4 regions of the Rhizobium sp. WW_1 genome follow, and region 4 is predicted to be linked to each of the others. Evidence: predicted binding sites of a transcription regulator. Region 4 holds the regulator's gene; each other region holds the start of a gene.
The links. Region 4 encodes LexA, which represses DNA repair genes until DNA is damaged. Its sites were predicted from a motif close to TGTTCNNNNTGTGTTCNG; they were not measured.

Region 1 (7,803 bases), on a different contig from region 4:
CGGTTGACGCCAACGTTCTCATCAACGAACGCATCCGCGAAGAAACCCGCAAGGGCCGCGGTTCCTTCGCCGCCATCGATAACGGCTTCAAGAAAGCCTATTCGACGATCATCGACGGCAACATGACGGCCTTGATCGCCGCCGCCATCCTGTTCTACTTCGGCTCCGGCCCGGTTCGCGGCTTTGCCGTGACCATGGGTCTCGGCCTTATTATCTCGATGTTCACCTCCGTCGCCTTCGTGCGCGTCGTGATGATCGCCATCACCCGTCGCAGCAAGCTGAAGGTGCTCAACATCAGGCCGCTGATCCCCTTCAGCCCCTATGACAAGCACATCCACTTCATGAAGGCTCGCTTCTTCGGCATCACCGTCTCGGCGATCCTGTCGATCGCCTCGGTGGTGCTGTTCGTCCATCCGGGCCTCAACTACGGCGTCGATTTCCGCGGCGGCATCCAGATGTCGGTCAAGACCAAGGACGCGGCGGATTTGGCGACGTTCCGCGAGGGCCTGAATACGCTCGGCCTCGGCGAAATCGCACTGCAGTCCTTCGGCGACAACAACAGCTTGCTTGTCCGCGCCCAGCGTCAGGACGGCGGCGAAGAAGCGCAGACAGCTGCTGTAACGAAGCTCAAGGCGGAAATCGTCAAAATCGACCCGACCGCGACCATCGAAGGCACCGATGTCATCGGTCCGAAGGTCTCGGGCGAGCTTGCCTGGGCCGGCATCCTGTCAGTCGTGATCGCCAGCCTGGCGATGCTCGTCTACATCTGGGTGCGGTTCGAATGGCCATTCGCGGTCGGCGCCATCGTCACGCTGGTCCTCGACGTCACCAAGGCGATCGGCTTCTTCGCGATCACCGGCCTCGATTTCAACCTGACAGCCATCGCCGCGATCCTGACACTTGTCGGATATTCGGTGAACGACAAGGTCGTCGTCTATGACCGCATGCGTGAAAACATGCGGCTCTACAAGTCGATGCCGCTGCGTGAGATTATCGACAGGTCGATCAACGAGACCCTGGCGCGAAGCCTCTATACCAACGCCACTGCCTTCCTGGCGCTGGTGCCGATGGCGATCTGGGGCGGCAGCGCCGTCTCCAGCTTCGCAATCCCGATGGTGTTCGGCATTCTCGTCGCCGGCGCCTCGTCGATCTTCATCGCAGCGCCGATCCTGCTCTTCCTCGGCGACTGGCGCCGCCGCCATGCCAAGCCGGCTGCCAACGATGGCAAGCAGGCGGACGGCACGTCCGGCAAGGACAAGCAGATCCCAGCAGCCTAACAAGCAGCGATTATATGAAACAGGACATGCCCGGTTTCCGGGCATGTCCACCCGCCGGACAAAAGAGAGGCGGCGCAAGAACGCAAGGCAGTTTTGCGATTAGGCTGCCATGGAGCGGATCTGAAAGACCGCGAAGCGCCTCAAGATATGATCGGCATATGCAACGGCAGGCCCGGACGAGGCGCCGTTATCTTCTCCACCACACCCTTTTCCTGCTCGCTAACGAGCAAGTGCTTGCCATCGACGGTAAAGGCGATATTGCCTGGCCGCGCGCCATTGGTGCGTATATGGCCGGCCATCTTGCCCTCGGTGTCGATCAGGCAGACTTCACCGAGGCCATACATGGCGCAATAAAGCGTGCCGCTGCGATCGAAAGCCAGATCGGACGGCCCACGCAGCACATTGGTAGCCGGCGACGTCATCGACTGCGCAAACATTTCCTGCCGCCCGCCGACAATCTGCCGGTAGATTTTTCCGGTCAGCGTCTCGCTGTAATAAAGCAGCCCGTCGGCATCGAAGGCAATACCGCCGGCAAGGAGCAGACCGGCAGCCAGGACACGGATGACTCGGCCTTCCGCCGGATCGATCTGATAGACGCAGCCATTATAGGCCGCCTTGAAGAAATCGGGATTGATATGACCGCCTTCCAGCAGGTCGGCGAGGCGAAACCCGGAATCGGTCATGTAGAGCAGGCCATCAGGCCCGAAGGCAAGAGCATTGGGATGGAGAAACGGGCCGTCCGCGCTACCCTCGATCACCTGAAGGACCCGTCCCTGGGCCGAGAGCCTTACCAGGGAGTCTTCCGGGCCGCCGGCTACCCAGAAACATCCATCGCCGTCGAGAGCAATCCCGCTCGGAGCGCCGCCGATCCGGAAAACATCCCGGGACGCGCCGCCTGCATCATAGAGCGTCATATTACGGCGACTGGCATCCATTTCGACAAGCGCCAGACGCCCATCCGGCAAAGCCACCAGCCCGCTAGGCAGACGCAGGCCAGTGGCGATCGTTTCGTTCATGTTCTGAAACCTTCACTCTACGCACTGCGAAACCCCAAAAACTCAAATTGGCGCGCCAAAACGATACATAAGCACGAAGAAAGTCCTTTTCGAGCCGAAGCAAGCGGAATCCGGATAAGTTTTTTGCGCAACTTCTCACATCTGCGTGCCAACCGCGTGAATCTTGACAGGCTTTGGCGATTCGGAACATCCATAGAACGCCCATTCGGTTTCGCGACGGCGATTCGCCGCGTATAGCGCATTCATGCCCCTACCCGAGGCATCCAGGAGAGTCGATGACCGCTGCCTATCTGGAAAAGCTGAACCCGGAGCAGCGGCTGGCGGTGGAGCATGGCACGAGCGATGACGGCCATATTGCCGGGCCGCTGCTCGTCATCGCCGGGGCGGGTTCCGGCAAGACCAATACGCTTGCCCATCGAGTCGCGCATCTGATCGTCAAAGGCGCCGATCCGCGCCGCATCCTGCTGATGACCTTCTCACGCCGCGCCGCAGCCGAGATGGGTCGCCGTGTCGAGCGCATCTGCCGCGAGATACTGGGAGCGAATGCCGGCATCACCGCCGACGCGCTCGCCTGGACCGGCACGTTCCACGGTATCGGCGCGCGCCTGCTGCGGGACTATGCCGAGCAGATCGGCATCGACCCGGCCTTCACGATCCACGACCGCGAAGACAGCGCCGATCTGATGAACCTCGCGCGCCACGACCTCGGCTTTTCCAAGACGGAAAGCCGCTTCCCGACCAAGGCGACCTGCCTTGCTATCTATTCCCGCTCCGTCAACGCGGAAGCGCCGCTCGATGGCGTGCTGCGCGACTTCTTTCCCTGGTGCGCAATGTGGGAGCAGCAGCTGCGCGATCTCTTCGCCGCCTACGTCGAAGCAAAGCAGGTTCAGAACGTGCTCGATTACGACGACCTGCTGCTCTACTGGGCGCATATGCTGCAAGAGCCGCTGATCGCCGAGGATATCGGCAGCCGCTTCGATCATGTGCTTGTCGACGAGTATCAGGATACCAACAGGCTGCAATCCTCCATCCTTTTGGCTTTGAAGCCCGATGGCCGAGGCTTGACCGTCGTCGGCGATGATGCGCAGTCGATCTACTCCTTCCGCGCCGCGACCGTGCGCAACATTCTCGATTTCCCGAAAGCCTTCACGCCACCGGCCGATATCGTCACGCTCGACCGCAATTATCGTTCGACGCAGCCGATTCTTGCCGCCGCCAATGCCGTGATCGATCTTGCCTCGGAGCGCTTCACCAAAAACCTGCGCACCGAGCGGCAGAGCGCGGAGCGTCCGCGGCTGGTGACGGTGCGCGACGAGGCCGACCAAGCGCGCTACATCGCCGATCGGGTGCTGGAAAATCGCGAGGGCGGTGCAAGGCTGAAGCAGCAGGCCGTGCTCTTCCGCACATCGAGCCATAGCGGCCCGCTGGAAGTGGAGCTGACCCGGCGCAACATTCCCTTCGTCAAGTTCGGCGGGCTGAAATTTCTCGACAGCGCCCATGTCAAGGACATGCTGGCGGCGCTTCGCTTTGCCCAGAACCCGCGCGACCGCGTGGCGGGCTTCCGCCTGATGCAACTTCTGCCCGGCGTCGGCCCCTCCACGGCGCAACGTGTGCTCGACCAGATCGGCGAAGAGGCAAGCCCGATCACGGCGCTGACGGAGCTGCCACCGCCACCCCGCACGGGAGACGACTGGACTGCCTTCGTCGAGACGATGCGGGAGATCAAGAGCGGCAAGGCCGGCTGGCCGGCGGAAATCGGCCTGGTTCGGCAATGGTACGAGCCGCATCTGGAGCGGGTGCACGAGGATGCCGCGACGCGCCAGGCGGATCTCGTCCAGCTCGAACAGATCGCCGCCGGCTACGGCTCGCGCGAGCGTTTCCTTACCGAACTGACGCTCGATCCGCCTGACGCGACCAGCGATCAGGCCGGCGTGCCGCTGCTCGATGAGGACTATCTGATCCTGTCTACTATCCATTCCGCCAAGGGCCAGGAATGGACGAAAGTCTTCATCCTCAACGCCGTCGACGGCTGCATCCCCGCCGATCTCGCCGTCGGATCTTCAGCCGAAATCGAAGAGGAGCGACGGCTGCTCTATGTCGCCATGACGCGGGCCAAGGACAATCTCGATCTCGTCACCCCGCAGCGCTTCTTCGTGCACGGCCAGCATGCGCAGGGAGACAAACACGTCTTTGCCTCGCGCACACGCTTCATTCCCGCGACACTCTTGCAGTTCTTCGAGGTTTGCGGCTGGCCGCAAGCGCGGGCTGAAAGCGCAGCCGCCATTCGGGCGCGAGAGGTACGAGTCGATGTCGGGGCTCGGATGCGGGGCATGTGGCGGTGAGCTGAGGCGATTGAGATCAGCAGGTTAGGCATGTTCATCGATGCCGCCTCTCCGTACCTGGCCCCTCACCCTAGCCCTCTCCCCGCAAGCGGGGCGAGGGGACGACCTCATCAAGCAGTGGACCTCCCCTCAAGGTGAAGCCGCTTGGGGCACCAATCCCCCTCTCCCCGCCTGCGGGGAGAGGGCTGGGGTGAGGGGCAATCCGAGCTTTCAACTCACTCAATTGTCGCGAAACATCCTCAATTCGCCTCGCGAAACATCTCGATGATCGCCGAAAAATCGCGGCCGCCATTGCCGAGCTTTTCGAAAAGCGCGTAGAGCTGCGCCGCCTCCGCCCCCAGAGGCGTGGATGCCCCGCTGGACAAGGCGGCCTCCTGCGACAAGCGCAGGTCCTTGAGCATCAAGGCGGCCGCGAAACCGGGCTTGTAATCGTTGTTGGCGGGCGAGGTCGGCACGGGGCCGGGCACCGGGCAATAGGTATTGATGGACCAGCACTGGCCGGACGAGGTCGAGGCGACGTCGAACAATGCCTGATGCGAGAGGCCGAGCTTTTCGCCCAGCACGAAGGCCTCGCAGACGCCGATCATGGAAATGCCGAGGATCATGTTGTTGCAGATCTTCGCGGCCTGGCCGGCACCGGCATCGCCGCAATGGACAATCTTCTTGCCCATCACTTCGAGCAGGGGTTTTGCCGCCGCAAAGCTCTCCTTGGAGCCACCGGCCATGAAGGTCAGCGTTCCAGCCGCAGCGCCACCCGTGCCGCCGGACACCGGCGCATCGAGCGAGAGGCAACCGGCATCGACCGCCATCGCATGCGCCTTGCGGGCGCTGTCGACGTCGATGGTGGAGCTGTCGATCAGCAAGGTTCCCTTGGGCACGGAGCGCAGCACGTCGGTCCAGACGGTGAGGACATGCTGGCCCTTCGGCAGCATGGTCACCACCACTTCGGCATCGGCCAGCGCCTCGGTCAGCACGTTGGCGGGCTTCACGCCCGTTGCCTCGGCCGCTTTCAGCACATCATGCGAGAGGTCGAAACCGGTGACTGCATGACCGGCCTTCACGAGATTGGCGGCCATCGGGCCTCCCATATTGCCGAGGCCGATGAATGCGATCCGTGTCATGATGTTTTCCTCCCATGATCCGTTGATGCAATTCCGGGAAAAGTATGAAGCGGTTTTCCGTTCCGGAATTGCTTGAAATAGTCAGATAGAGCGGTTCGGAAGTTCGGTGATGAGCCGAACCGATCTAGCTCGCGAAGAGCGGTGGCTGCGCCGGCACGAAGAACCGATCGATATCGGCAGCCGTCACCTCGGAAAGGCTGGCCGGCGACCATTTTGGATTGCGATCCTTGTCGATGACAGCGGCGCGCACGCCTTCGTAGAAATCGTGATTATACAATATGCCCTTGCAGACGCCGAGTTCACGATTGAGGCATTCGGCGAGATTAGCGCTCGCCCTCCCTGCCCTCAGCAGCCGCAGGGTCAGTTTCAGGCTGGTCGGCGAGCGGCTGGCGATCACGCCGACGGCCTCAGCGGCAAATTCTCCCGGCTCATCGGCCAATGCCTGCAGAATGTCTTCGACGGTGTCGGCTGAGAATGCCCGGTCGATTATCTCGCGGTTTGCCGCGAGACGGCTCTCTCCGGCATCTGCCGCCATCGTTTTGATGCGGGCATGTATCTCTGCGGCGGAGGCAGCAGCGGGCAGCGCTGAGATTGCATCCACGAGAGCCGGTAACGTAGAGGATACGACACAATGATCGGCGAAACCGGCATGAATGACATCGGCAGCCTTGATGGTCAGGCCGGTCAGCCCCATCCACGTGCCGGCTTCCCCTGGCGTGCGCGGCAATAGCCACGTGGCGCCGACATCCGGGAAATAGCCGATGCCGGTTTCGGGCATGGCAAGGCGGGTGCGCTCGGTGACGACGCGATGGCTGCCATGGGCCGAGAGACCGACGCCGCCGCCCATGGTGATGCCGTCCATCAGCACGATATAGGGTTTCGGGTAGCGCGAGATGGCATGATTGAGCAGGAACTCTTCCCGCCAGAAGGTTTCCGCTTCATCGGTGCCTTCCTTGCCGCTCCGGTGCAGCAGCCGAATATCCCCACCGGCGCAAAAGCCCCGCTCGCCCTCGCCCATGGCGATGACGCTTGCGATCGCTGGATCGGCGGCGAAATTCTCCAGGGCTGGAGCGATGACGCGCACCATCGGCAATGTCAGACTATTCAGCGCCTTCGGGCGATTGAGCCTGATGATTGCGGCCGATCCGCGCCGTTCGATGATGACGTCGTCCATGCTATCCATGCAAATCTCCTGTCCTTGCTGCCATCCATGAATAGGGCTTCATCTGTGGTCGGCAAGGATCATTTCAGCTGCCTTTTCGGCGATCATGATGGTCGGTGAATTGGTATTGCCCGATGTGATCGAGGGCATGACGGAAGCGTCGGCAATGCGCAGTCGCGCCAATGCCCGCAATCGCAGCCTGGGATCGACGACGCTTTGCGCGTCGCCGCCCATGCGGCATGTGCCGACCGGATGGAAAATCGTGGTGCCGATGTCGCCGGCGGCACGCTCCAGATCCGCGTCTGTCTCATAGGCCGGTCCCGGCTTGAACTCCTCCGGCCTGAAGCGCGCGAAAGAGGGCTGTGCCACGATGCGTCGGGTCAGGCGGATGGAACGCACGGCGATCTCCCGGTCACGCTGAGAGGAGAGATAGTTCGGGCTGATGGCCGGCTGAAGCGCGAAATCCGGGCTGCGCACATGCACCGAGCCGCGGCTTTCGGGCCGGAGGTTACAGACGCTGGCGGTGATGGCCGGGAACGGATGGACCGGATCGCCGAACTTGTCGAGCGAGACCGGCTGTACGTGATATTGCAGATCCGGCGTCTCCTTATCCGGGCCGGAGCGGGTGAAGATGCCGAGCTGGCTCGGCGCCATCGCCATCGGGCCGGAGCGGCGAACAAGATATTCAAGGCCGATCGCCGCCTTGCCGATGAGGCTCGTCGCCTTCTCATTCAATGTGGGGACGCCGGTCACCTTGTAGGCAAGACGAAGCTGCAGATGATCCTGCAGGTTTTCACCGACCGACCTCACCTCGCGCACCACCTCGATGCCGACTTTGCGGAGCACGTCACCATGACCGATGCCTGACAGTTCAAGAATATGCGG
Region 2 (7,803 bases), on a different contig from region 4:
GTCATGGCTGCACGCCTATGCGCCTGAAATGATCGCCGTCGAGGCAAGACGTTATCCGGCTATGAATATGATCGCGGAAGCGCTTGGCGGCGATGTGGAGATCAAGGCGGTGCCGATCCCGCTGAACTGCGTCGACGGCTTCGGCGAAGCCTATTACGGCCGACCCGAACGAATGCTCGATCCCGGAGCGCGGCTTGCCAATTCCGCATGGAGTTTTGTCGATTCTTCCGTGGGAGAGCGATTTGTCGCGAAACTTGGTGGTGATCTGGCCGATGGTTCCTGGGATCGCCGCTATGGCGCCCTTCGCACGCAACCCTTCTTCGAGGGTTCGCTGCGTCTGATTATCGCCAGACCTTGAGGAGTATGCCGTGAGAGACGAGCTACGCATATTGAAATCGCTGGCCGGACCGTTTCCGCCATTCGAAGCGGATCTGACGCCGGATGAGCCGCGAGATCTGTTTTCCTCCTGGCTGCGCGATGCCATCGAGGCTGGGATCAAGGAACCGCATGCCATGGTGCTCTCCACGATCGACGAAGATGGCACGCCGGATGCCCGCGTTCTCATCCTGAAGAATCTCGACCAGCGCGGCTGGCATTTCGCAACGACGGGTCGGGGGCCGAAGGGCCGGCAGATTGCCGCCAATCCCTCCGTGGCACTGACCTTCTATTGGCCGCAACTCGGGCGGCAGGTGCGCCTGCGGGGCATGGCGTTTCAGGCCGAAGCCCATGAGCGCTATGCGGATTTTCGTGCGCGGACGTCGGGCGCCAAGGCGGTGGCGCTGACGGGGCGGCAGAGCGAGGTCCTTGGTTCGTCGCAGGAGCTGGAAGATGAGTTGGCCCTGCAGCATCGACGATTGCAGGAAGAGCCCGATCTCGTCGCCACCGGCTGGGCGCTTTTCATCGTCATGCCGCATGAGGTCGAATTCTGGCAGGGAGACACCGAGCGGCGCCACCATCGTCTGCGATACAGGCGGGAAAAGGCCGGGTGGCTGAAGGAGCGGCTCTGGCCGTGAAGGCCTGGTCGCGATGGCTGGGCTTGCCTGATGGCGAAAGACGCACTAGCGTAATATTCGGTGAAATATAACGCTAGTGCGGACATGTCGGTTCTCCTCAATCACAAACGGCCCTTTGCGCTTCCGATCGTCGAACAGCATCCGGCTGCCTCCACAATATCTGTCAGGGCTCAGCGCCTGAAAACCTGGGAACTGCCTTCGATGTTCCATTGCTCCATCGTCGGCACATGCCTGACGACGGTGGAGCTGCGGCAGGTGCTGACGAAAGTCGGCGATATCGATACGAAGACGGCGACGGATCACGTTCTGCACAGCCGCGGCGTTCGTGCCGCCGGCCAGCGCGATATCGCGGCCAAGCTGCTGAACAAGGCGCTCGACCGCCGTCATGAGCGCATTCTCAAGCATTTTTCAAAGCTTTCGACGCCGGCCGAGATCAAGGTCCAGTGGGACAAGGCCGTCGATGACGGCGATATATCGGGCGCCTATTGGGCCGTCATGAGCCATCCGGCCAGCGATCGTCCGCTGATGAACGATATTTTCGGCGAAGTGCACATGCTGTCGCATCTCGTCGGCAGCTCCAGCCGGCTCGATCTCGCGCGTCTGCGCAGACTGCAACTGGATGTCGAGGCGAGGGACGACAAGATCGCCCGGCAGGAGGCGCGCCTGCAAGCGGCTGCTCAAGACAATGTCATCTTGCAAAGGCGCATGGAAGAGCTGGAGGAAAACCTGCGGCGTGCGCAGGCCGCCGCCGGCGAAACGGCGCCGGCGATGGTGGATCAGCGGCAAGAGACGAGGCTGTCGGAAAAGCTGCAAGCAGCCGGGGAGCGCGCGGAGGGATACGAGAAACGCCTCGCACTCGCCGAGACGAAGCTTACAAAGGCCCTCTCGCTGGTCTCCGTCCTCACAGAGGAGAACCTGGCGCTGAAGCGCGAACTGGATCTGCTGGAGGTGACCATCGCTATGGCCGCTGAACCCGGCACCGCCGCGGGCGAGCATGGGCAAGAGACGCTGCTCTATGTCGGCGGCCGACCGAACCTTTTCGATCGCCTGCGGAAGCTCGCTGAAAGCCGGAACATCGAGTTGCTGTTTCACGATGGCGGCGTGGAAGATAATCTCTCCTTGTTGCCTGCCATGGTCGGGCGGGCGTCATCGGCGGTTTTCCCGGTCGACTGCATCAGCCATTCGGCCGCCGACATGGTGAAGCGGCTCTGCCGCGAGAGCGACAAGCCATATCTGCCGCTGCGATCTGCAAGCCTTGCGAGTTTCGCTGCCGTGATTGCCGAGCCTTTGGCGGCGGAGTGAGGGTCGATCACGTTTCGGTGTCTTCACCGGCATGTGTGTAACAAGCTGGCCCCCTCTTCCGTAATCCATGGTGACAGGACACGCTGCGGCGCTGCCGATTGCGGATAATTGCCCTGTAAGCTGGCGGCTTGTCCGTCGAAGGAGAAAGGTGCGATGCTGAACAGACGACGGATACTTCTGGCAACGGTTCTTGGCGCCATTGGCCTTAAATTGGGCTACGGCTCGGCCGCGGCCAAAACCGCCATGAATTTCCCGGTTTCCCACACCGATAAGGAATGGCAGAAGATCCTGACAGCGGATCAATATGCCATCTTGAGAGATGAGGGGACCGAACGCCCCTTTACCAGCCCGCTGCTGAACGAACACGGCAAGGGCAATTTCGCCTGCGCCGGCTGCGATCAGGACGCCTTTTCCTCGACCACGAAATTCGATAGTGGCACCGGCTGGCCGAGCTTCTGGGCGCCGCTCGACGGCGCCGTGGCGACATCACGCGATACGTCCTTCGGCATGGTGCGCGACGAAGTGCATTGCACTCGCTGCGGCGGCCATCTCGGGCATGTCTTCAACGATGGGCCGAAGCCGACCGGCCTTCGCTACTGCATGAACGGCGTCGCCATGACATTCCATAGGGCTGCGGCCTAAGCGATCAGAGACCGACCGATGCTTCTGTTTATTCTTGCCTATCTTGGCGGCGTTCTGACGATCGTCAGCCCCTGCATCCTGCCCGTCCTGCCATTCGTCTTCGCACGCGCGGGCCAGCCCTTCCTGCGCAGCACGTTGCCGATGCTGATCGGCATGGCGGCGACCTTTGCCGCCGTTGCAACGCTTGCCGCCTTCGGCGGCGGCTGGGCTGTTGCGGCCAACGAATATGGGCGCTACGCCGCGATGGCGCTGCTTGCGCTCTTCGGGATCATTCTCCTCTTTCCGTCCCTTTCCGATCGTCTGACACGTCCTCTCGTGTCACTTGGCGCGCGGTTGTCGCAGTCGGCCGACCGCGCAAGCCGGAGCGGCGGCTCGGCGATTGCCGCGTCGTTGCTGCTCGGTGTGGCGACCGGTCTGCTTTGGGCGCCTTGTGCCGGCCCCGTGCTTGGTCTCATCCTGACGGGGGCGGCGCTGCAGGGCGCAAGCGTCGGCACGACGCTGCTGCTGCTCGCCTATGCGCTGGGCGCGGCGACATCGCTTGCACTTGCTCTTCTGATCGGCGGCCGCGTCTACCTGGCGATGAAGCAATCGCTTGGGATCGGCGAGTGGCTGCGCCGCGGCGTCGGTGTTGCCGTGCTTGCCGCAGTCGTCGCGATTGCGATGGGGCTCGATACAGGTCTTTTGACGCAGGCGTCGCTCGCAAGCACAGCATCGCTTGAGCAGAACCTGGTCGACCGTTTCAAAGCTCAGGCCCCGAACAAGCCGTCATCGGTCGTTATGAAGAATGATGGCGGCGCGATGATGAGCGCGACAAACCAGGCGATGATGAGCGCAAAGCCGGAAGGAGCCGCCGGTGGCGATTCCATGGCGATGGTGATGACGCAAAAGCCTGCCGCCGCGCAATTGCCGGTCGAAGGGCCCATTCCCTCGCTCAATGGTGCGGTGCAATGGCTGAATTCGCCGCCGCTTACGGCGGCCGGCCTGAAAGGCAAGGTCGTCCTCGTCGACTTCTGGACCTATTCCTGCATCAATTGCCTGCGCGTCATCCCCTATGTCGAAGCTTGGGCGCAGAAATATAGGGATCAGGGCCTTGTCGTCATCGGTGTGCATGCACCCGAATTTGCCTTTGAAAAGAACGTCGACAATGTGAAAAAGGCAATCGCCGATCTCGGCATTACCTACCCGGTTGCGATTGACAACAACTATGCGATCTGGCGCGCCTTCGACAATGAATATTGGCCCGCCCATTATTTCATCGATGCGCAGGGGCAGGTGCGCCACCATCATTTCGGCGAAGGCGATTACGATCAGTCCGAAAGGGTGATCCAGCAACTGCTCGCCGAAGCGGGTAAGAGCAATGTCGCGAGCGACATCGTGGCCGTGAAGGCGACGGGCGCGGAGGCCGCCTCCAACGAGGCCGATGTACAATCGCCGGAAACCTATGTCGGTTATCTGCGCTCGCAGAATTTTGCGGATGATGCCGGCACCGTGAACGACGCCGCTCACGACTATGTCGCGGCAATGCCGAAACTCAACGAATGGGGTCTTGCCGGTAACTGGACCGTCGGCCCGCAGGAAGCGACTTCGAACGCTGCCGATAGTCGGCTCTATTATCGCTTCCATGCCCGCGACCTGCATCTGGTGCTTGGGCCATCGGCGGACGGAAAACCCGTTCGCTTCCAGATCACCGTCGATGGCAAGCCGCCCGGCGACAGCCACGGCGTCGATACCGACGCAGACGGTAGTGGGGTGGTGACGGGGCAAAGGCTCTATCAGCTCGTGCGTGCGAGCGGCCCGGTGTCGGATCACACATTCGAGATCAAGTTCCTCGATCCAGGCGCCGAGGCTTATGCCTTTACCTTCGGCTAAGGAAAAGGTCTAGCATTCTCGTTCGCCCAGGGTAGAGAGATCAGGGTCGTTATCGTGATCGATCGGAGGGAGGTCGGCCTTCTCAAATACCCAGGTCGAGCTGGGACTGCGGCTGACCATTATCGGCATCTTCGTTCGTCAGAGACGAGAGCGTGATACCAAGCAGCCGGATAGGCCGCACAAATGGATGGACGGTTGCTAGAAGCGCGGATGCTATTGCGAGAACATCGCTTGCGTCGGCGACCGGATGGGCACTTGTCCGGCTGCGTGTTGCCTGGGTAAAGTCGGAGTATTTGATCTTCACGGTCACCGTCTTGGCGCTGATGCCGCCGGTCTCGCAGTAGCGCCAGACTTTCTGCGCGAGTGGCCGCAGCTCCGCCGTCGCCAGTTCGAGGTCGTCTATGTCCTGCGTGAATGTATCTTCCGCGCCTATGGATTTGCGAACCCTGTCGGGTTTTACCTGGCGCTCGTCGATACCGCGGGCGATGCCGTAGAAGTAAGGCCCTGCCTTTCCGAAATGCTCCTGCAGGAAGGCGAGGGACTTAGATTTCAGATCAAGCCCGGTTTCGATCCCGTATTTGTGCATGCGCTCGGCGGTCGCGGGCCCGACGCCATGGAACTTCTTGACGGGAAGCGTTTCGACGAAGGCCGGCCCATTCTTCGGCGTGATGACCGCCTGGCCATTCGGCTTGTTCAGGTCGCTCGCCATCTTGGCGAGGAACTTGTTATAGGAAATGCCAGCCGAAGCATTGAGCCCGGTGACCTGCCTGATCTTGGTTCGGATCTCCAAAGCGATCTCGGTGGCGATCTCCATGCCCTTCAGATTCTGGGTGACATCGAGATAGGCTTCGTCCAGCGATAGTGGCTCGATCATCGAAGTATATTCGGCGAAGATCTCCCGGATCTGCTGCGATACAGCCCGGTAGACGTCGAAGCGCGGCGGCACGAAAATCAGGTCGGGGCATTTCCGCTTTGCCGTGACCGATGGCATCGCCGAGTGAACGCCGAAGGCGCGGGCTTCATAACTTGCCGCCGCGACCACGCCGCGTGCCGCAGACCCACCGACGGCAAGCGGCTTGCCCCGCAGTTCGGGATTGTCCCGCTGCTCGACCGAAGCATAGAACGCATCCATGTCCACATGGATGATCTTTCGTATGGGGCTGGGGCTCATGTCGTTCATGGCGGACTCGGTCATCAAACTGCAAGTTCAGCACGGCTCTTCATCTGTAGCTGCCGAAACAAATGCAGAACATATCATCCTTGATGACGATATCAAACCGGCTCTGTCGTCATGCCTGAGAAAGCCCAAGAAGGCATCCCGTGCCAGTCTTGCTGCAAACGCCACCTTGAGATGCGGTCGAGGCTTCCTATCTCTTGTCCGTCCCCCAATACGGAGCCTCATGATGGGCCAAATCGCAATCAATCCAGTTTCCGACCTGCTTATGGAGATTCTCCCGCCCGAGCGCGACGAGGAATCGCGAGCAGACGGTACCGCGTGTCTGTGCTGTCGAAAGGTGCGATCGGCCAGGAAGATGGATGAGGACGGTTGCGGCATATGCGACGAATGCCTGGCTCCATGAGGGACGACACGCCAAAGTTGCGGTCCGGCGGCTTGGCTGAATTCGAAAATGCGCTTGCAGAGCTGCCCGAGGGCTATGCGGAGGGGCGCTTTCTGGAGCAGGCCTGGGGTGTGACCGTCAAGCGGTCCGCCGATGAGAAACGGGTCTGGCTCTACGGCGAGGAACTCGGCGGCACCGACATCATCAGCTTCAATCTCTATGTGCTTTCCGGAACGAAGATTGCCCTCAAGCCCTGCGAGATGTCCTCGTCCAAGGTCGTGGATTTCGTGCTGGGTTTCAGGCTCGCTGCGATGCCGCGCACAAGATAAGCACGGGTCTTCGTGGCGGCAGAAGGCACCAGTTCGCCGTTATCGACATACGCGCGGCTTGCAGCAACTCGCTCGGTTTCAGCGGGTGGAGAGCGGTGGCGGAGGCGGCTGCGTGGTTGCGCCGGGGCCGAGTGAGCGCTGGACCATCACCGTGTCAGCCCAACGGCCGTAGCGATAGGCAACGGCCGGCAAAAGGCCGACACGAACGAAGCTGAAGCGTTCGTGCAGGGCAAGCGAAGCCGCATTGTCGGCGTCGATATAGCCGATCATCTGTCGGAAGCCGGCCGCTGCGCAGGCGTCGATCAGCCCGCGCATGAGCAGGCTGCCGACGCCCTGGCCGATATGGTCGTGATGCACATAGATCGAGTGTTTGACGGTGTAGCGATAGGCTGGGCGCTTGCGGAACAGCACGACATAGGCATAGCCCACGACCTTCTCGCCCTCGATCGCAACGACATGCGGAAAGCGCCGATCCTTTAGATTCTTGCGACGCTCGCGTAGATCGTCGGGTTGCGGCGTGTCGCTATCGTCAACCCCGGCTTCGACGCCGCGATGAATGTGGCGGCGATAGATTGCCAACATGGCGTCGACATCGCTCTCCCGGGATGGGCGAACGACGATTGTTTTATCCTGCTTCATGATCGAACCTGATTTTCAAGCCTGGAGCGGTTCAGCTCTTCACGGAATCTCTGAACCGCTCTACCTCTTTGTTATCTAGCAATTCCGGACGGAAAACCGCTGCGCAGTTTTTCTGGAATTGCTCTATTCCGCGACGACGTAGGTATAGAGCCTGATTCTGCCTGATGCATCGACTTCGCGATAGAGTCCTTGAATCTCCACCTCGAAACCGGGGAAGGTATTGAAGCAGGTTTCAAACATCTTGAGATAGTCGATCATCGGCTTTGCTCTTTCCGTCAGCCGCTCGCCGGGCACGATGGTCGCGATCCCTGGCGGGTAGACAACGAATGGCGTCGTTGCGATGCGGCCGGCAATCTCGTCGATCGGCAGATAATCCACATCGTTGCGTACCAGGCAGCGCGCGGCATCATGGGGCGACATTGCGATCGGCGGCAGATGATCGGCGGAAAA
Region 3 (7,803 bases), on a different contig from region 4:
GGATCGCCGCGCAGAAGACATCGGGATAATAGGCCTTGAGCCAGGAGGAGGCATAGACGAGCAAGGCAAAGGACGCCGCATGGCTTTCGGGAAAGCCGTATTCGCCAAAACCTTCGATCTGGCTGAAACAGCGCTCGGCAAAGTCTCGAGGATAACCGTTCGCGACCATACCCGAAACCATGTCCTGCTTGAATTCGTCAACCTTCCCTGTCCGTTTGAACGTCGCCATGGATCGGCGTAATCTATCGGCCTTCGCCGCCGAGAATCCGGCTGCCGTAATCGCAATCTGCATCGCCTGTTCCTGAAACAGCGGAACCCCTAATGTTCGCTCCAAGACAGCCTTTAATTCCGGACGGTGATATTCGATCGGCCGGTTATGAAGATCGTCATCCCGCCGCTTGAGGTAAGGATGAACCATGTCGCCTTGGATGGGACCAGGTCGGACAATCGCTACCTCAATGACCAGATCGTAGAATTTGCGAGGACGGAGACGCGGCAGCATGCTCATCTGCGCCCGACTCTCAATCTGGAAGACGCCGACCGTGTCGGCGCGACAGATCATGTCATAGACCGGTATACGATCGGGATATTCGCCGCTACCAAGATCGGCGAGCTCTTTCTTCACGTCGTAATGTAGGAGCAGCAGATCGAAAGCCTTGGCGAGACAGGTCAGCATGCCGAGAGCCAGGACATCGATCTTTAATATATTGAGATTGTCGAGATCGTCCTTGTTCCATTCGATCATGTAGCGATCCTTCATCGCCGTGTACATGATCGGCACCACCTCATCCAATCTATCTCTGGTAATAACGAAACCACCAACATGCTGGGTCAGATGCCGTGGAAAACCCATCAGTGTGGTGGCATACAAAAGAATACGTTCCGTCGTCTTGTTCTTAAGATCAAGGCCGGCGAGCCTGGCCTCGCGATCAGACAATTTTTCCGTCGACCAACCCCAAACGCCGCTCGCAAGAGCGGATTGTACATCCTCTGACATGCCGAAGGCCTTCGCCACTTCACGCCCGGCTGAGCGCGCACGATAACTGGTGACTGCCGCCGTCAATCCCGCATGCTCCATCTTGTAATGATCATAAATGAACTTGATGACCTGATCGCGTTTTTCATGCTCGAAATCGACATCGATATCAGGCGGCTCTTCCCGGTCTGTGGAGATGAAGCGCTCGAAGAGCAAGCTCGTTATTTCAGGGTTGACCTCGGTAATCCGGAGACAATAGCAGACCGTCGAATTGGCGGCCGATCCCCTTCCCTGACAAAGGATATTCTCGCTACGGGCAAACTCCATGATCCGGTGCACCGTCAGGAAATAAGGCTCATATTGCCGCTCATGAATGAGCTTGAGTTCATGCTCGATCTGCATCGAGACCTTTTCGGGGATCTTTTCAGGGAAGCGCCATCTCGCCCCCTCCCACGTCAGTCGCTCCAGCGTTTCCGAAACGGTCTCACCCTTGGTGCTTTCATCAGGATAGTTATGCTTCAGCTCATCCAGCGAAAAAGACAGCCGGCTAAAAAACTTCTGCGTATTGGCGATGGCCTTCGGATAATCCCGGAAGAGACGCGCCATTTCCGCAGCGTCCTTCATATAGCGTTCGGCATTGGCCGCCAGTCTGAAGCCGGCTTCAGTGATCGGCACGTGCTCGCGGATCGAAATGACGATATCGGCAAGTGGCTTGCGTTCGGTCGCGTGATAGAGCGGCTGGTTGCTGGCGATCGGCCGCACGCCGTTGCGCTGTGCGATAATGGAAAGCGTGGCAAAGACCATCCGGTCCCGCCCGTCGTAGGCCGGCGACAGGACCATATGGAGTTTTCTGCCGAAACGCATCCATAGCCGCTTCAGGCACTCCTCCAGCCTTACCTGCCCCTCCGGCATCTCGACACTCTCAGCATCGGGAATGAGCGCCAGCATCATCTCGTCACCCCATTCCACGAGGTCGCTTTCATGAAGGATGCATACGCCTTTCTCGCCGCGCAGATTACCGGCGCTCAGCAACCGGCAGAGATGCGCCCAGCCCTTGCGGTTCTGCGGATAGGCAAGAATATCGGGCGTGCCGTCCGAAAACACTAGACGGGCGCCAGGCTGGAAACGAACCGGCTTCAAGAACGGCTCCGCCGGCTTACCCTGGGCTCGAAGCACAAGGTTTTCCTTGATGACATCATCATATTTCGCCTGGAGAAGCTTGGTATGCGCATGCGCCTTGACGACGCCGGCCACCGAATTACGGTCGGCAATGCCAAATCCGGACAATTTCAGGAGGGCAGCCTGTGCCACCATCTCCTCCGGATGCGAGGCCCCTTCGAGAAAAGAGAAGTTCGTTCTCACTCCGATCTCGCAGAAGGGCAGGGGGTCGTGAAAGCTCGGGCGCGCGTTCATGCGAAGACCCCATGCATATACCAATCCGGCGCCGTGCCGCCTCGACCATAGAGCCCCTTGCGAAACAGCCAGAAACGATGGCCTTCCTCGTCCTCGATTTGGAAATAATCGCGGGCAGGCTCTTCCTTTTCCGTGAGCCACCATTCTGCCGAAAGCCGCTCCGGCCCTTCGGCCCGGCTGACCCGATGCATGACCCGCCGCCAGCGAAACTGCCGGGGCGGGCCATCAGGCACTTCGGCGGCAATGGTTTCGACCAGCTCCGGCATGCGAAACAGCCGTAGCGGTCGCTCGCCGCGGAAGAAGCCGGACCCCGCATCCTCGTTGCCCGTGCGCCGCTTCGAAGCGAGGATAGCCATGGCCGGCAGCGGCCGCACGGCACGCTCGGGGATATGGCTCTGCCGCAGTTCGAACCCTTGCAGGCAATCCGGCCCCAGCCGTGCGGCCACCCGGTCGACAAAGGCCGAGAGCGAGCCATCCTGGCGGTTCTCTCCGATGAAATCGCCTTGCGCTGCATCGAAAGGCGCATGCTGCAGCACATTGAGGCGGACTATCTCGAAACCGTAGCCGACATCGAGGTCATCATGAATGGCGGTAAAGCGCTCCGTGAACAGGCTTGAAATCCGGCTCGGCTCCCGCAACGGCTGCGATGCGCCGGCGGCAATGCGGAAGACCGCACCATCCACCCGGAAGAGCAGAAGCTCGAAGGAACGGCCGCCGACACCCCGCGCTTCCAGCCCCGGCTTCAACGTTTCGGCGAGCTGCCGGGCGAGTTCCAGAAGATCGGCTTCCGCCTGCACCGGTTCGGCCACCCGGCGCTCGGCCGACAATTGCGCGACCGGGCGACGCGGCGAGATCGGCTCCTCGACAAGGCCGACGGCCTGATCGAGCCGCAGCAGCAACTGCGCACCGAAACGGCGGGCAAGCGGCGCGCGCGGCGCGGCCAGAAGATCGCCCACCTGCTTCAGGCCCATCTTCTGCAGGGCCGCAACCGTTTCCTCCCCGAGCCGCAAGGACACGACAGGCAGCGGCGCCAAGGCTTCCTCCATGGCTTCGGGAGGAACGATGCGGCTGTCGTCAAAGCGAGCGACGGCCCAGGACAGGCCAGACGCGGAGGAAATGGCGCCGCGCACATCGAGCCCCAGCCGGGAAATCCGGATCAGGATGTCCTCGAGCAGCGCCTCCTCGCCGCCGAAAAGATGGGCACAGCCTGTAATATCGAGAAACAGGCCATCCTTGCCATCGATCGCCACCAGCGGCGTATAGCGGTCGCACCAGTCGGCGATCGCTTCCAGAAGCTTACGGTCCGCCGCCGGGTCCTCCTCGACCACATCGAGATTGGGGCAGATTGCCTTGGCCTCCGCCACGCCCTGACCCGGCTTCAGGCCGATCATTTCAGCCCGCTCGTTGAGCGCGGTCAGTCGCATGGCATTGTTGAGCTTGCCGGCACAGGCGAGCGGCGGGGCTTCAAGCCTGCCTGTCGAACGCCAGGACAGACCCCAGCGCTTGCGCGCGATCCGGTCGGTCGGCAGATGCGGGAAGGTCAGCGCCAGAATGCGCTGCGTATTCCCCGGGAAAGGCAGGGCGTTGAGTGTCGAGGATGGGGGCAAAACGGCGGTCATGGGCATTCCACTCCAGGGTTATGGAAAGGGGCGCCGGGTTGCGACTCTTTTCCAAGGTCAGACGAAAGGCCGGATGACCGATGCTGCCGCCAAGCAGCGATCCATCCGGCAGGGGCCGCGCCTGCGCCGGCGCAGGTTCGACGGAAAAGCGGAAGAGGGCGCTGCTTGCCTCCTCCTCGCCTCCCTGTCGCAACAGAAACAAGGGCCGCCCCGCCGCCTTGGCCCTCAGCGCCAGCCGCCGGCTTTCGGTCAGGCCGAAACGGGCGGGATTCCCGCGCACTTCCAGAATGACGAGAGCAAAGGCGGCACTGCCAAGTGCGGCCTCCGCCACCCAGAGCGCATCGTCCAGCTTGCGCGGCGAGGCCTGCAGGAAAGCCGCAGGCTCCAGCCCGAAATCGCTGACCCCAATGGCATAGGGCAGGCCCGCCTCCATCGTCGCGACCGTGTCACCGATCCACAGGATCGGGGACTTGGACACGACCGCATCCGACGCCTGTGCATGCAGCCGCGCTGCGAGCGCCAAGGCAAAACCACTTGCCGCCCCGGCATCGCGCAGGCCGAGCGAACGGATTTCCGTCAGCGCATCGAGCGGCAGGCCGCCTTGCAGCGCCGCGTCGAGATTATCGACGCCGATCGGAAGGAGTGGCTGTTCAGGCATAGGCTGGGTAGACATCGGCTTCGCAATGCCCACCGTCCCCATCGCCGGCTTGTCTGCCAGCATGTCATGCGCCACTGCTGCCAGTGCCGGGATCGGCCTGCCTTCCAGTCGGGCAATGGTTTCACGCAGGGCAAAAAGCGTTTCCCGCGCCACGGCAGCCTCGGCCATGACGTTCACTCCAGATCGACAATGTTCCTGTTATGTTCTTATGGATTCCAGAGGTCGGAAAAAGAGTCAACACCATTTTATGAGAAAATATTCCTTTGCCTAGAGTCAGATGACTTTCGGTCTGATCGACCAAAAATCTGAATCCGCTCTAAAATCAAAAAGGTAGAGCATGATATCGTCCGAAAACCGCTCAAACACTTTTCGGCATCATGCTCTAATCCGCTCTCGTAAAAGCCGCGCAAAGTCTCTATATGACCAGCCAAGGAAGGAATATTCATGGCTCGCGTCGACCAGAGCGAAGATTGGCGGGACCGCCACTCGCCCTCCATCAGCACATTCGAATCCCTGGCAATGGAGGCTTACAGCCACCTGCCGGACGAATTCCGCTCGCTCACCGGCAACCTCGTCATTCTCATCGAGGATTTCCCGGACGACGAGGTATTCGAGGACATGGCGCTGGAAACGCCCTTCGACCTGCTCGGCCTCTTCGAAGGGCGTGGAATTTCGGAGCGCTTTACCGCCCAGACCGGCGACATGCCCAACAAGATTCGCCTCTATCGCCGGCCAATCATCGATTATTGGGCCGAGAACGACGAAACCCTTGGCGACATCATCACCCACGTCCTGATCCACGAGATCGGCCATCATTTCGGCCTGAGCGACGAGGACATGGAGCGCATCGAGGCGAGCGCCGAAGAAGCGACGGATCGGTGATACCAACCCCGACCGCAAGACGGCCGGGGAGAGGCGAAGAATTTCAGTCCGTGCTTACTGCTCGGAGAGCTTCATATCCGGATCGTAATCCTTGCCGGCCACTTCCTTGACGACGGCCTGGCCGCACTGCATCTGATTGGTCGCGGCATTGAAGGCGTAGGTCGGCGAGCCCGATAGTTCCCAGCCCTTGTTCAACGCCGCAGTCACCTTGTGGCAGAAGGAAGCATCATCGGGTCCGGTGAGGAAGCGGTAGAGTTTCATCAAGGCATCTTTCTTGTTTGACCAGTCAGTGCGACGTCAGGTCTCTATGCGAGACGCTGCGACGGCGCCCGAAGAGCGTTGTTCGATCAGGCGAGCTTTATGAATGAGTCTTTCCGCCTGAACAAGGTGCAGCCGCTCCACCATCCGCCCGCCAAGGTTCACGACATTAAGGGCGTCGGCGCCCGGCTCCGAGAAGGCTGATATGATGGCTTCGGCCTCGGCGATGGCCGCCGCATCCGGGCCGAAATGCAGGTTGGCGGCTTCTATCTGGTTCGGATGGATCAGCATTTTGCCCGAAAAGCCCATGCTGCGGCCCTGGCCGCATTCGGCCTCGAATTCCCCGGCATTCTTGAAATCGTTAAAGACGCTGTCGATGGCCTCGAGCCCGTAGGCGCTGACAGCCAAGATCACTTGCATCAGCCAGGGCACGAGATAGGGGCGGCCGGGCTGCGGCAGGACGCCGGTTTCCTTCCTGAGATCGTTGAGACCGACGACGAAACAATCGAGCTGGCTGCCGGCCGTGCGCCCGGCCTCGGCGATCGCAGCCGCGTTCAAGATGCCGCGCGGCGTCTCGATCATCGCCCAGATGCGCAGGCTTTCCGGCGCATCGGCTTCCGCAAGCCAGTCACCGACGACCATGACATCCTGCGGATCGTCCACCTTCGGCAGCAGCACGGCATCCGGTTCCAGCTCCGCGACCAGCGCCAGGTCCTCGGCACCGAAATTGGAGGAAAGCCCATTGATACGGATAATCCGCTCCTTGCCCGGCAGCGGCGAGGCCGCGAAGAAGGCTCTTAGATTCTCCCGCGCCTCGGCCTTCTTCTCCGGCGAGACGGAATCTTCCAGATCGAAGATGACGGCATCGCAATCGAGGCTCGAAAGCTTGTCCAGCGCTCGACGGTTGATTGCGGGAACGCTCAAGACCGAACGGCGCAGGCGGGCGGGACGGGACGGGGAAAATTCGCTCATTGTGCCGTTTTGCCGCGCTTTTAATCGCCACACAAGTCAACAAAAAGCCATGCTCCTCTTGCAGAGGGAAAAGAAGAGGACCACATTGCTGGGAGTAGAGAGGTCTCGACCATGCAGAATATTCGTTCCCTGTTCATTGCGCTCGCCGGTATCACCGTGTTTGCAGCCATGGCGTTGTTTACCGTTTCGATCACGCTTGCCGTGGGCGGTATCCTCACCGTGCTTATGGCAGCGCGCGCGATTTCGCTGCGCATGAAGCCGGCGCCGGTCCGTGCTAAGGCAAAGACGAACGGCCAGCGCGAAATGCGCATCTGGAACGACGGTCGCGGCACGATCATCGACCTCTGAGGTTGAAAGCAGGACAAGGTGGCTCGCTGTTGCCGGCCACCAGAACCCTTTCGCCGATCATGGTTCGCCCTCAAGGGCAGGGCGACCAAAGCGCTCACTTTTAGAGCATTTCCAAGATTCTCCTTCATTTCGGGCCGGATTTGTTCTATTGGCTGGATAATTCGTGCTTAGACGAGAATGAAGGCAGGACCCCATGGACAAGTTCGTGAAGTTGACCGGCGTCGCAGCGCCCCTCCCGGTCGTCAATGTCGATACCGACATGATCATCCCGAAGGATTATCTGAAGACCATCAAGCGCACCGGCCTCGGCAAGGGGCTCTTCGCTGAAGCCCGCTACAACGAAGACGGCTCGCTGAACGAGGATTTCGTGCTGAACAAGCCGGCCTATCAGAACGCCAAAATCCTGGTCGCCGGCGATAATTTCGGCTGTGGCTCCTCGCGCGAACATGCGCCCTGGGCACTCCTCGACTTCGGTATCCGCTGCGTCATATCCACAAGCTTCGCCGACATCTTCTACAACAACTGCTTCAAGAACGGCATCCTGCCGATCAAGGTCAGCCAGGAAGATCTCGACAAGCTGATGGACGACGCCTCGCGCGGCTCCAACGCCATCCTGACGATTGATCTGGAAAACCTCGAAATCACCGGCCCGGACGGCGGCTCGCTGAAGTTCGAAC
Region 4 (7,803 bases):
TGGCGTTGGCGCAATTCGAAAGCTGGCGGGTTTCCACCATCATGCTCGATTCGGCCGTGACGACGACCGTGATCGGTCAGGTCGAGCGACGGGAATCCTACGACAATGGCCGCTGGCGCTATGTCGTCCGCGTCGAGGCAACGGAAAAGCCGACCATTCGCCGAACGCCGGAGCGGGTGACGATCTTCGTGCGCAAGCAGGCGGAGCCGTTCGCGCTTGGCGATCGTATCCAGGGCAGGGCGCGGCTGACGCCTCCGGCCGGACCAGCCTTGCCCGGCCTCAACGATTTCGCCTTCAGTTCCTACTTCAACGGTATTGGCGCCAATGGTTTTGCCTATGGTACGCCCAAGCTGATATCTCCAGCCGGTGACAATACTGCGGGCTCGCTGATCGATACCGCCGATATCTGGCTTGCCGGCCTGCGCAACGGCATAGGCGACAGGATAAGGCAAACCTTGCCGGGAGATACCGGCGCCTTCGCAGCGGCGCTTGTCACCGATGAGAGACGCGCGATCTCCAAGGATACGACCGAGGCGCTGAGAATTGCCGGTCTGACCCACATCATTGCGATTTCCGGCCTGAACATGGCGCTGTCAGCCGGCATCTTCTACGTTGGCCTGCGCTACCTCTTCAGCCTGTTTCCGGGTGTAGCGCAGGCATGGCCGACCAAGAAATTTGCGGCCTTCGGCGCGCTCCTGACGGTGACGGCCTACTACCTTATCTCCGGTTTTGGCGTATCCGCCGAGCGCGCTTTCATCATGATGGCGATCATGCTCGTGGCCGTGCTCTTCGATCGGCCGTCCCTCAGTCTGCGCAATGTCGCGTTATCGGCGATCGTCATTCTTGTTCTCTCGCCGTCGCAGGTGCTCGGCCCGAGCTTCCAGATGTCCTATGCCGCGACGCTGGCGCTGGTGTCGGGCTACTCGCTGTGGAAGCGGCGGCGGCATCGCGAAAGCGTCCTGCCGAAGATCCGCGTGTTAAGCCCACTGCTGTTCGTCGCGCGTTTCTTCGGAGGGGTGATGTCGACCTCGTTTATCGGTGGCGCATCGACGGCCATCTTCTCGATCGAGCATTTTCACCGGTTGGCGACATATGGTCTTGCCGCCAATCTGGCGGCCATGCCAGTTGTCTCCTTCATCGTCATGCCATTCGGCATGGCGGCAATGATGCTCATGCCACTCGGTCTCGACGGACCTTTCTGGAAGGTGACCGGAGAGGGACTGGAACTCGTCATCGCGATCGCGAAAACCGTCGCCGGCTGGGGCGGCGATATCACCTTCGGCCGTCAGCCCGCCTGGTTGATGCCGACATTCATCGTCGGCTTCCTGGTCATGAGCATATTGCGGACGCGGCTTCGCCACCTTGGCTTCCTCTTGTTGCTTTCGTCCGTTGGTGTGGCAGCATTCGGGAGCGGCGTGCCGAAGCCGGACCTGATGATTTCCGAAGATGGCATGCTGGTGGCGCTGCGGCAGGACGACATTCTCGCTACCAATCGCGAGAGGCCGCAAGCATTCATCTTCGAGCAATGGCAAAAGGCATTGGCCGCGGCAGAGCATCAGCCGCCGACCATGCTTCCGGCCGACAGCAGGCTGCCGCAACTCAGCAAGGCAGATCGCGGCAGGAGGTTAAGCAGCGAAGAACAGAACGTCGTCCGCAAGGCAATGGAGGCAGCGCTCGACCGAACGATGCAGGGAAGCTTCGCCTGCCAGAAAGGCGCATGGTGCGTGGCCATGCTCGACAATGGCGCCTTCTTGATCACTATAGAGAATGCAGCCTATCTGCCGTCAGCCTGCGATACCGCAAACATTGTCGTGACACCAATCCGGTTGCGGCTGGATCGCTGCCGCTCCGGAGCGACGCTCATCACCGGCGCAACATTGCGGCGAACGGGATCGCTCGAAATGGCACTCGACGCAGATAAGCCCAATATCTCCACCGCCTTCGACAATCCGCAGAGACCATGGACCCGGCATCGAACTTACGACTGGCGCACTGGAAAATTCGACGCGCCAGTCATATCGGCATCACCGGTCAGTGATAGCGACGAATAAGGCCGACGAGCTTGCCCTGGACCTTGACGCGATCCGGCCCGAAGATGCGCGTTTCATAGGCGGGATTGGCGGCTTCCAGCGCGATCGAGGCGCCCTTGCGGCGGAAGCGCTTCAGCGTCGCCTCTTCGTCATCGACGAGCGCCACGACGATATCGCCGGGATTGGCCGTCGTCGAATTGCGGATAATGACCGTATCGCCGTCGAAAATTCCGGCATCGATCATCGAATCGCCGCGCACTTCAAGCGCATAATGCTCTCCCGAGCCGAGCATGTCGGCCGGAACGGTAATATCGTGCGTATTGTTCTGGATCGCGGAAATCGGCACGCCGGCGGCGATGCGACCCATGACCGGCACGGACGCCGAACCATTGTGATCGTCATTTGCCACTTTCGGCGGGGCGGGTGGAGCCACAGGCTGAGGCTTGCCGAGACTGCCTTCGATGACGCTCGGTGAAAAGCCACGGCGCGGCTGCAAGCTGGGATTATAGGCATCCGGCAGTTTGATGACTTCGAGCGCTCTCGCCCGGTTCGGCAGCCGGCGGATGAAGCCTCGCTCCTCCAGCGCCGTGATCAGACGGTGAATGCCGGATTTGGAGGCCAGATCCAGTGCGTCCTTCATCTCGTCGAAAGATGGCGGAACACCGGACTCCTTCATGCGTTCGTGAATGAAGAGAAGCAGTTCCTGCTGCTTGCGCGTCAACATCGTCTTGGAACCCCAGAATCAAGAAAAACGGTGAAACAAATCCAGAACGGACACTATATGTTCCATATGTGTTCCGCAAGTACTTAAATTTCGGTAAAGCCTTGTTGCGTCGATTAAATAATTACGACTTGCGAATGGACCGGCTGAAGGGATCAAAGCGTTATATCCACGCTAAACTATCGGAAAATATGGGAAATGCTGTTCTGTCAACTGGCAGCCTTTTGTAATGCGGCCGCTATGTTTAGGATACGAAGCAGTGACATGTGATACTGCTGAAGCTGGCTATGAGGCAGAATCAGTCCTCACGTTTGCGAGATCGTCTTCCGCTGGCGAAGTCCTGAAAAGCTTCGTGTGCCCATCTTGAATTGCGCTAGGGATCGGCGCAAATCTGCTGCCGCAGGCATACAGGAGGAGCCATGACTTCGTCCCCGCATCCGCTGGATCATCTCGTGCTGCCGGCCGTGAACATAGCGCTTGCGCGCGAGCGCCTCGGCAAGCTCGGTTTCACGGTGGCTCCGGAGGCGCGCCATCCTTTCGGCACCGAAAACGCCTGCGTCTTCCTTGCCGACAAGACCTATCTCGAGCCACTCGGCGTGGCGTCTCCGGAACAATGCGAGACGAGTATCGTCGACGGGAATGTCTTCGTCGCCCGTGACCAGGCCTACCGCTTCCGGGTTGGTCAGGATGGCTTCTCGGCTGTGGTGTTCGGCACGGATGATGCCGTTGCTGATGACGAGCGTTTCAGGGCGGCAGCCATTTCGGCGGGGCAAATGCTGGATTTTTCCCGACCTATGAAGATGCCGGACGGAACCGAAACGACGGCCGGCTTTCGTCTCGCTTTTGCTGCCGATCTGCGCGCGCCGGACTTCCTCGCCTTCTGCTGTCAGCGTATCAATGCCTTGCCGGCTGACCGCAGCGTGCTCGAACACCATAAGAATGGCGTGACAGGCATCGCGCGGGTAGCGCTTTGCGCGCCAAAGCCGGCGGCTTATCGCAGCTTCTTTGAAGAGGTTGCTGGCGGCCCGCGGATAATGGAGCATTCGTTCGGCTTGACGGTCAGGGTGGCCAATGCGGATCTGGAGATTTTGACGCCGGAGGGCATGGAGGTATTTTATGATTTGCCGTGTCGCACCAGCGATCCTGGGCTCAGGGCGCGCGCAATCCTTTTCAAAACGCGCGATCTTTCCGTGACATCGTCGCATTTCGCTGCTAACGGCGTCACCTACACGCGTAAGAACAATCGTCTATTGGCAAGGCTGGCGCCCGGTGAGGGCGCACTGTTCGCCTTCGAGGAGATAGTATGAGCACGAATTCCGAAGTGACCGTCGGCGAGGGCGCCTCCAAGGTCCTGTTCTCCAATAACGCCAAGCTTTCGCTGATTGCCGGCCCCTGCCAGATGGAGAGCCGCGACCATGCTTTCATGGTCGCCGGCGTCCTCAAGGAACTTTGCGGCAAACTCGGCATCGACCTCGTCTACAAGTCGTCCTATGATAAGGCCAACCGTACCTCGCTGTCGGGCAAGCGCGGGATCGGCCTCGAAAAATCCATGGAAGTCTTTGCCGATCTGAAAAAGGAATACGGCTTTCCGGTCCTGACTGATATCCACACGGAAGAGCAGTGCGCGATAGTCGCCAAGACGGTCGATATCCTGCAGATCCCGGCTTTCCTCTCGCGCCAGACCGACCTTTTGGTTGCCGCTGCCAAGACCGGCCGCGTCGTCAACGTCAAGAAGGGACAGTTCCTCGCGCCCTGGGACATGAAGAACGTGCTTGCCAAGCTGAACGAGAGCGGCAATCCGAACATTCTTCTTTGCGAGCGCGGCGCCTCCTTCGGCTATAACACGCTTGTTTCCGACATGCGCTCGCTGCCGATCATGGCGGCGATGGGCGCGCCGGTTGTTTTCGATGCGACCCATTCGGTGCAGCAACCCGGCGGCCAGGGCGGCTCAACCGGCGGCGATCGCCGATTCGTCGAGACGCTGGCGCGGGCTGCCGTTGCCGTCGGCGTCGCCGGCCTTTTCGTCGAGACGCATGAAGATCCGGACAATGCGCCGTCCGACGGCCCGAACATGGTTTATCTGAAGGACATGCCGCGGCTTCTGGAGAAGCTGCTCGCCTTCGACGCCATTGCCAAGGCCTGAAAAGTAGCCGGCGTTCAACAGGCTGACATGAACTTGCGTTACGGGCCTGAGGGAGCGCCAGATCGAGGTGCGGATCGCCATTGTAATTTCCGCGCCTTCGATTAAGACGATTTAAATCGATTTATAAACCAGCGAGCAGGAAGCTATCATGACCGCAATCACCGACATTATCGCCCGCGAGATTCTCGACAGCCGTGGCAATCCGACTGTCGAAGTCGATGTCTACCTCGAAGATGGCAGCATGGGCCGCGCGGCGGTTCCGTCGGGCGCGTCGACCGGCGCGCATGAAGCCGTCGAGCTTCGCGATGGTGGCAAGCGCTACCATGGCAAGGGTGTCGAGAAGGCTGTCGAAGCCGTCAATTCGGAAATCTTCGATGCCATCGGCGGCATGGATGCAGAAAACCAGATCCAGCTCGACAACATCATGATCGAGCTCGACGGCACGCCGAACAAGTCGCGTCTCGGCGCCAATGCCATCCTCGGCGTTTCGCTCGCCGTTGCCAAGGCCGCCGCGCAGAGCGCCAACCTGCCGCTCTACCGCTACGTCGGCGGCGCTCATGCCCGTCTTCTGCCGGTTCCGATGATGAACATCATCAACGGCGGCGCTCACGCCGACAACCCGATCGACTTCCAGGAATTCATGATCCTGCCGGTTGGCGCAGAATCCATCCGTGAAGCCGTCCGCATGGGCTCGGAAATCTTCCACGTTCTGAAGAAGGAACTGGCATCGCAGGGCCACAACACCAACGTCGGTGACGAAGGTGGCTTTGCACCGGGCCTGTCCAGCGCTCCCGCAGCTCTCGACTTCATCATGAAGTCGATCGAAAAGGCTGGCTACAAGCCGGGTGACGAAATCGCTCTCGGCCTCGATTGCGCTTCGACCGAATTCTTCAAGGACGGCAAGTACGTTCTCGAAGGCGAGGGACGCACGCTGGAATCCGGCGCGATGGCCGAATATCTCGCTGAACTCGCCGCCAAGTACCCGATCGTTTCGATCGAAGACGGTATGGCCGAAGACGACTGGGAAGGCTGGAAGACGCTGACCGATCTGATCGGCAAGAAGACCCAGCTCGTCGGCGACGACCTGTTCGTTACCAACTCCGCCCGCCTGCGCGACGGTATCCGCATGGGCGTTGCCAACTCGATCCTCGTCAAGGTCAACCAGATCGGTTCGCTGACCGAAACCCTCGACGCCGTCGAAACCGCGCACAAGGCCAACTACACGGCCGTCATGTCGCATCGCTCGGGTGAAACGGAAGATTCCACGATCGCCGATCTCGCCGTTGCCACGAACTGCGGCCAGATCAAGACCGGCTCGCTGTCGCGCTCGGATCGTCTTGCCAAGTACAACCAGCTCATCCGCATCGAGGAAGCGCTCGGCCCGCAGGCAAAGTACGCCGGCCGCTCCATCCTGCGCGGCTGATAGCATCCCGCCGGATCTCTTCTGATCCGCAACGATGATCTTCGTTGAAATCGAACCGCGCCTTCGGGCGCGGTTTTTTGTTGCGCCACTCAGTTAGAGTCAACGGACGGTTAATCTCTGCCGGTTAATTTAGCTCTAGGTGTTTGATTTGATGTGATCTTGTTCGAGGCGACATTGGCTTTGGGGGAGGTTGCGTAAAGCCAGGGCGTGACGAGCGAGTATGTGGACAAAATATCATAAGAAGAGAAGGTTCGGCCGTCTCATCCTTCCCGCCATCACCATCGCTTTTGTGAGCTACTTCGGTTATCATTGCATTCATGGCGATTACGGCCTGAAGGCGACCGAGGTTTTCGAGCAGCGTCGCATCGACCGCGCCAAGGAACTGGCTGATCTCGTGGCCAAGCGCGAACACCTTGAAAAGGAGGTCGCGCTGCTCAGCGACGGCTCTTTGGACAAGGATATGCTCGACCAGTACGCGCGCTATCAGCTGACTTATTCCAAGGCGAACGAAATCGTCATCTTCAATAAATAGCCACAATTAACCGGATTTCGGTTAATCGTATTTTTGTAAGCGATATCAATGGCTTGCAAAGAATACGAGCCATGCAATTATAGCATTGCTGTGGCGAACAATCTTGCCTATGTTACGCCTCATTATAAAACGAGGCTACTCACACAGGGAGGGTTGAATGGCGCCGCGAAAAAACGCGACCGTTTCCAGCCGTAAGACAGCATCAAGGCCAGCCAAGGAAACCAATGGCGGTCCGATCGCAGATTTCGATCGTGATGCGGAGCTCAAGGCTTATCGTGAGATGCTCCTGATCCGCCGCTTCGAGGAAAAGGCCGGCCAGCTTTACGGCATGGGCTTCATCGGCGGCTTCTGTCACCTTTACATCGGCCAGGAAGCCGTCGTCGTCGGCATGCAGCTGGCGCTGAAGGATGGCGACCAGGTCATTACCGGTTATCGCGACCACGGTCACATGCTGGCAACCGGCATGAACGCGCGCGGCGTCATGGCCGAGTTGACCGGACGCCAGGGCGGCTATTCCCGAGGGAAGGGCGGCTCCATGCACATGTTCTCCAAGGAAAAGAATTTCTACGGTGGTCACGGCATCGTCGGCGCGCAGGTCTCGCTCGGCACCGGTCTCGGCTTTGCCAACTGGTATCGCGGCAATGACAATGTCAGCGTCGCCTATTTCGGTGACGGCGCTGCCAACCAGGGTCAGGTCTACGAAAGCTTCAACATGGCGCAACTCTGGAAGCTGCCTGTGATCTTCGTGATCGAGAACAACCGCTACGCCATGGGCACCTCGACGGCTCGCGCCACCGCACAGGCCGATTTCTCCAAGCGCGGCGCTTCTTTCGGCATTCCCGGCATCCAGGTCGACGGCATGGACGTTCGCGCTGTCAAGGCTGCGGCTGACGAAGCCGTTGCGCATTGCCGCTCCGGCAAGGGCCCGATCATCCTGGAAATGCTGACCTACCG

Region 1: BJ928_RS04595 (ATP-dependent helicase) is a predicted target of LexA. The motif match lies at 2,476-2,493, and genes of this name have one in related genera.
Region 2: dinB (DNA polymerase IV) is a predicted target of LexA. The motif match lies at 6,061-6,078, and genes of this name have one in related genera.
Region 3: BJ928_RS28015 (metallopeptidase family protein) is a predicted target of LexA. The motif match lies at 4,857-4,874, and genes of this name have one in related genera.

What each region holds. Positions count from the first base shown of each region.
Region 1 covers NZ_RAIN01000001.1:967,848-975,650, forward strand. Annotated here, with positions in the region: gene secD (protein translocase subunit SecD) at 1-1,277, shown strand, start outside; gene BJ928_RS04590 (SMP-30/gluconolactonase/LRE family protein) at 1,418-2,293, opposite strand; gene BJ928_RS04595 (ATP-dependent helicase) at 2,569-4,635, shown strand; gene mmsB (3-hydroxyisobutyrate dehydrogenase) at 4,875-5,756, opposite strand; gene BJ928_RS04605 (enoyl-CoA hydratase/isomerase family protein) at 5,881-6,930, opposite strand; gene BJ928_RS04610 (GMC family oxidoreductase) at 6,979-7,803, opposite strand, start outside.
Region 2 covers NZ_RAIN01000018.1:43,546-51,348, forward strand. Annotated here, with positions in the region: gene BJ928_RS31925 (class I SAM-dependent methyltransferase) at 1-358, shown strand, start outside; gene BJ928_RS31930 (pyridoxal 5'-phosphate synthase) at 369-1,013, shown strand; gene BJ928_RS31935 (DUF2325 domain-containing protein) at 1,098-2,315, shown strand; gene msrB (peptide-methionine (R)-S-oxide reductase MsrB) at 2,469-2,957, shown strand; gene BJ928_RS31945 (cytochrome c biogenesis protein DipZ) at 2,976-4,826, shown strand; gene dinB (DNA polymerase IV) at 4,909-6,006, opposite strand; gene BJ928_RS31960 (hypothetical protein) at 6,391-6,714, shown strand; gene BJ928_RS31965 (GNAT family N-acetyltransferase) at 6,793-7,353, opposite strand; gene BJ928_RS31970 (Orn/Lys/Arg decarboxylase N-terminal domain-containing protein) at 7,477-7,803, opposite strand, start outside.
Region 3 covers NZ_RAIN01000012.1:107,943-115,745, reverse strand. Annotated here, with positions in the region: gene BJ928_RS28025 (error-prone DNA polymerase) at 1-2,389, opposite strand, end outside; gene BJ928_RS28020 (DNA polymerase Y family protein) at 2,386-3,813, opposite strand; gene BJ928_RS39430 (hypothetical protein) at 3,854-4,834, opposite strand; gene BJ928_RS28015 (metallopeptidase family protein) at 5,111-5,548, shown strand; gene BJ928_RS28010 (DUF1737 domain-containing protein) at 5,603-5,809, opposite strand; gene BJ928_RS28005 (CoA ester lyase) at 5,846-6,778, opposite strand; gene BJ928_RS28000 (hypothetical protein) at 6,890-7,126, shown strand; gene leuD (3-isopropylmalate dehydratase small subunit) at 7,320-7,803, shown strand, end outside.
Region 4 covers NZ_RAIN01000010.1:178,557-186,359, reverse strand. Annotated here, with positions in the region: gene BJ928_RS26420 (ComEC/Rec2 family competence protein) at 1-2,051, shown strand, start outside; gene lexA (transcriptional repressor LexA) at 2,032-2,754, opposite strand; gene BJ928_RS26410 (VOC family protein) at 3,171-4,058, shown strand; gene kdsA (3-deoxy-8-phosphooctulonate synthase) at 4,055-4,894, shown strand; gene eno (phosphopyruvate hydratase) at 5,043-6,317, shown strand; gene BJ928_RS26395 (septum formation initiator family protein) at 6,538-6,849, shown strand; gene pdhA (pyruvate dehydrogenase (acetyl-transferring) E1 component subunit alpha) at 7,007-7,803, shown strand, end outside.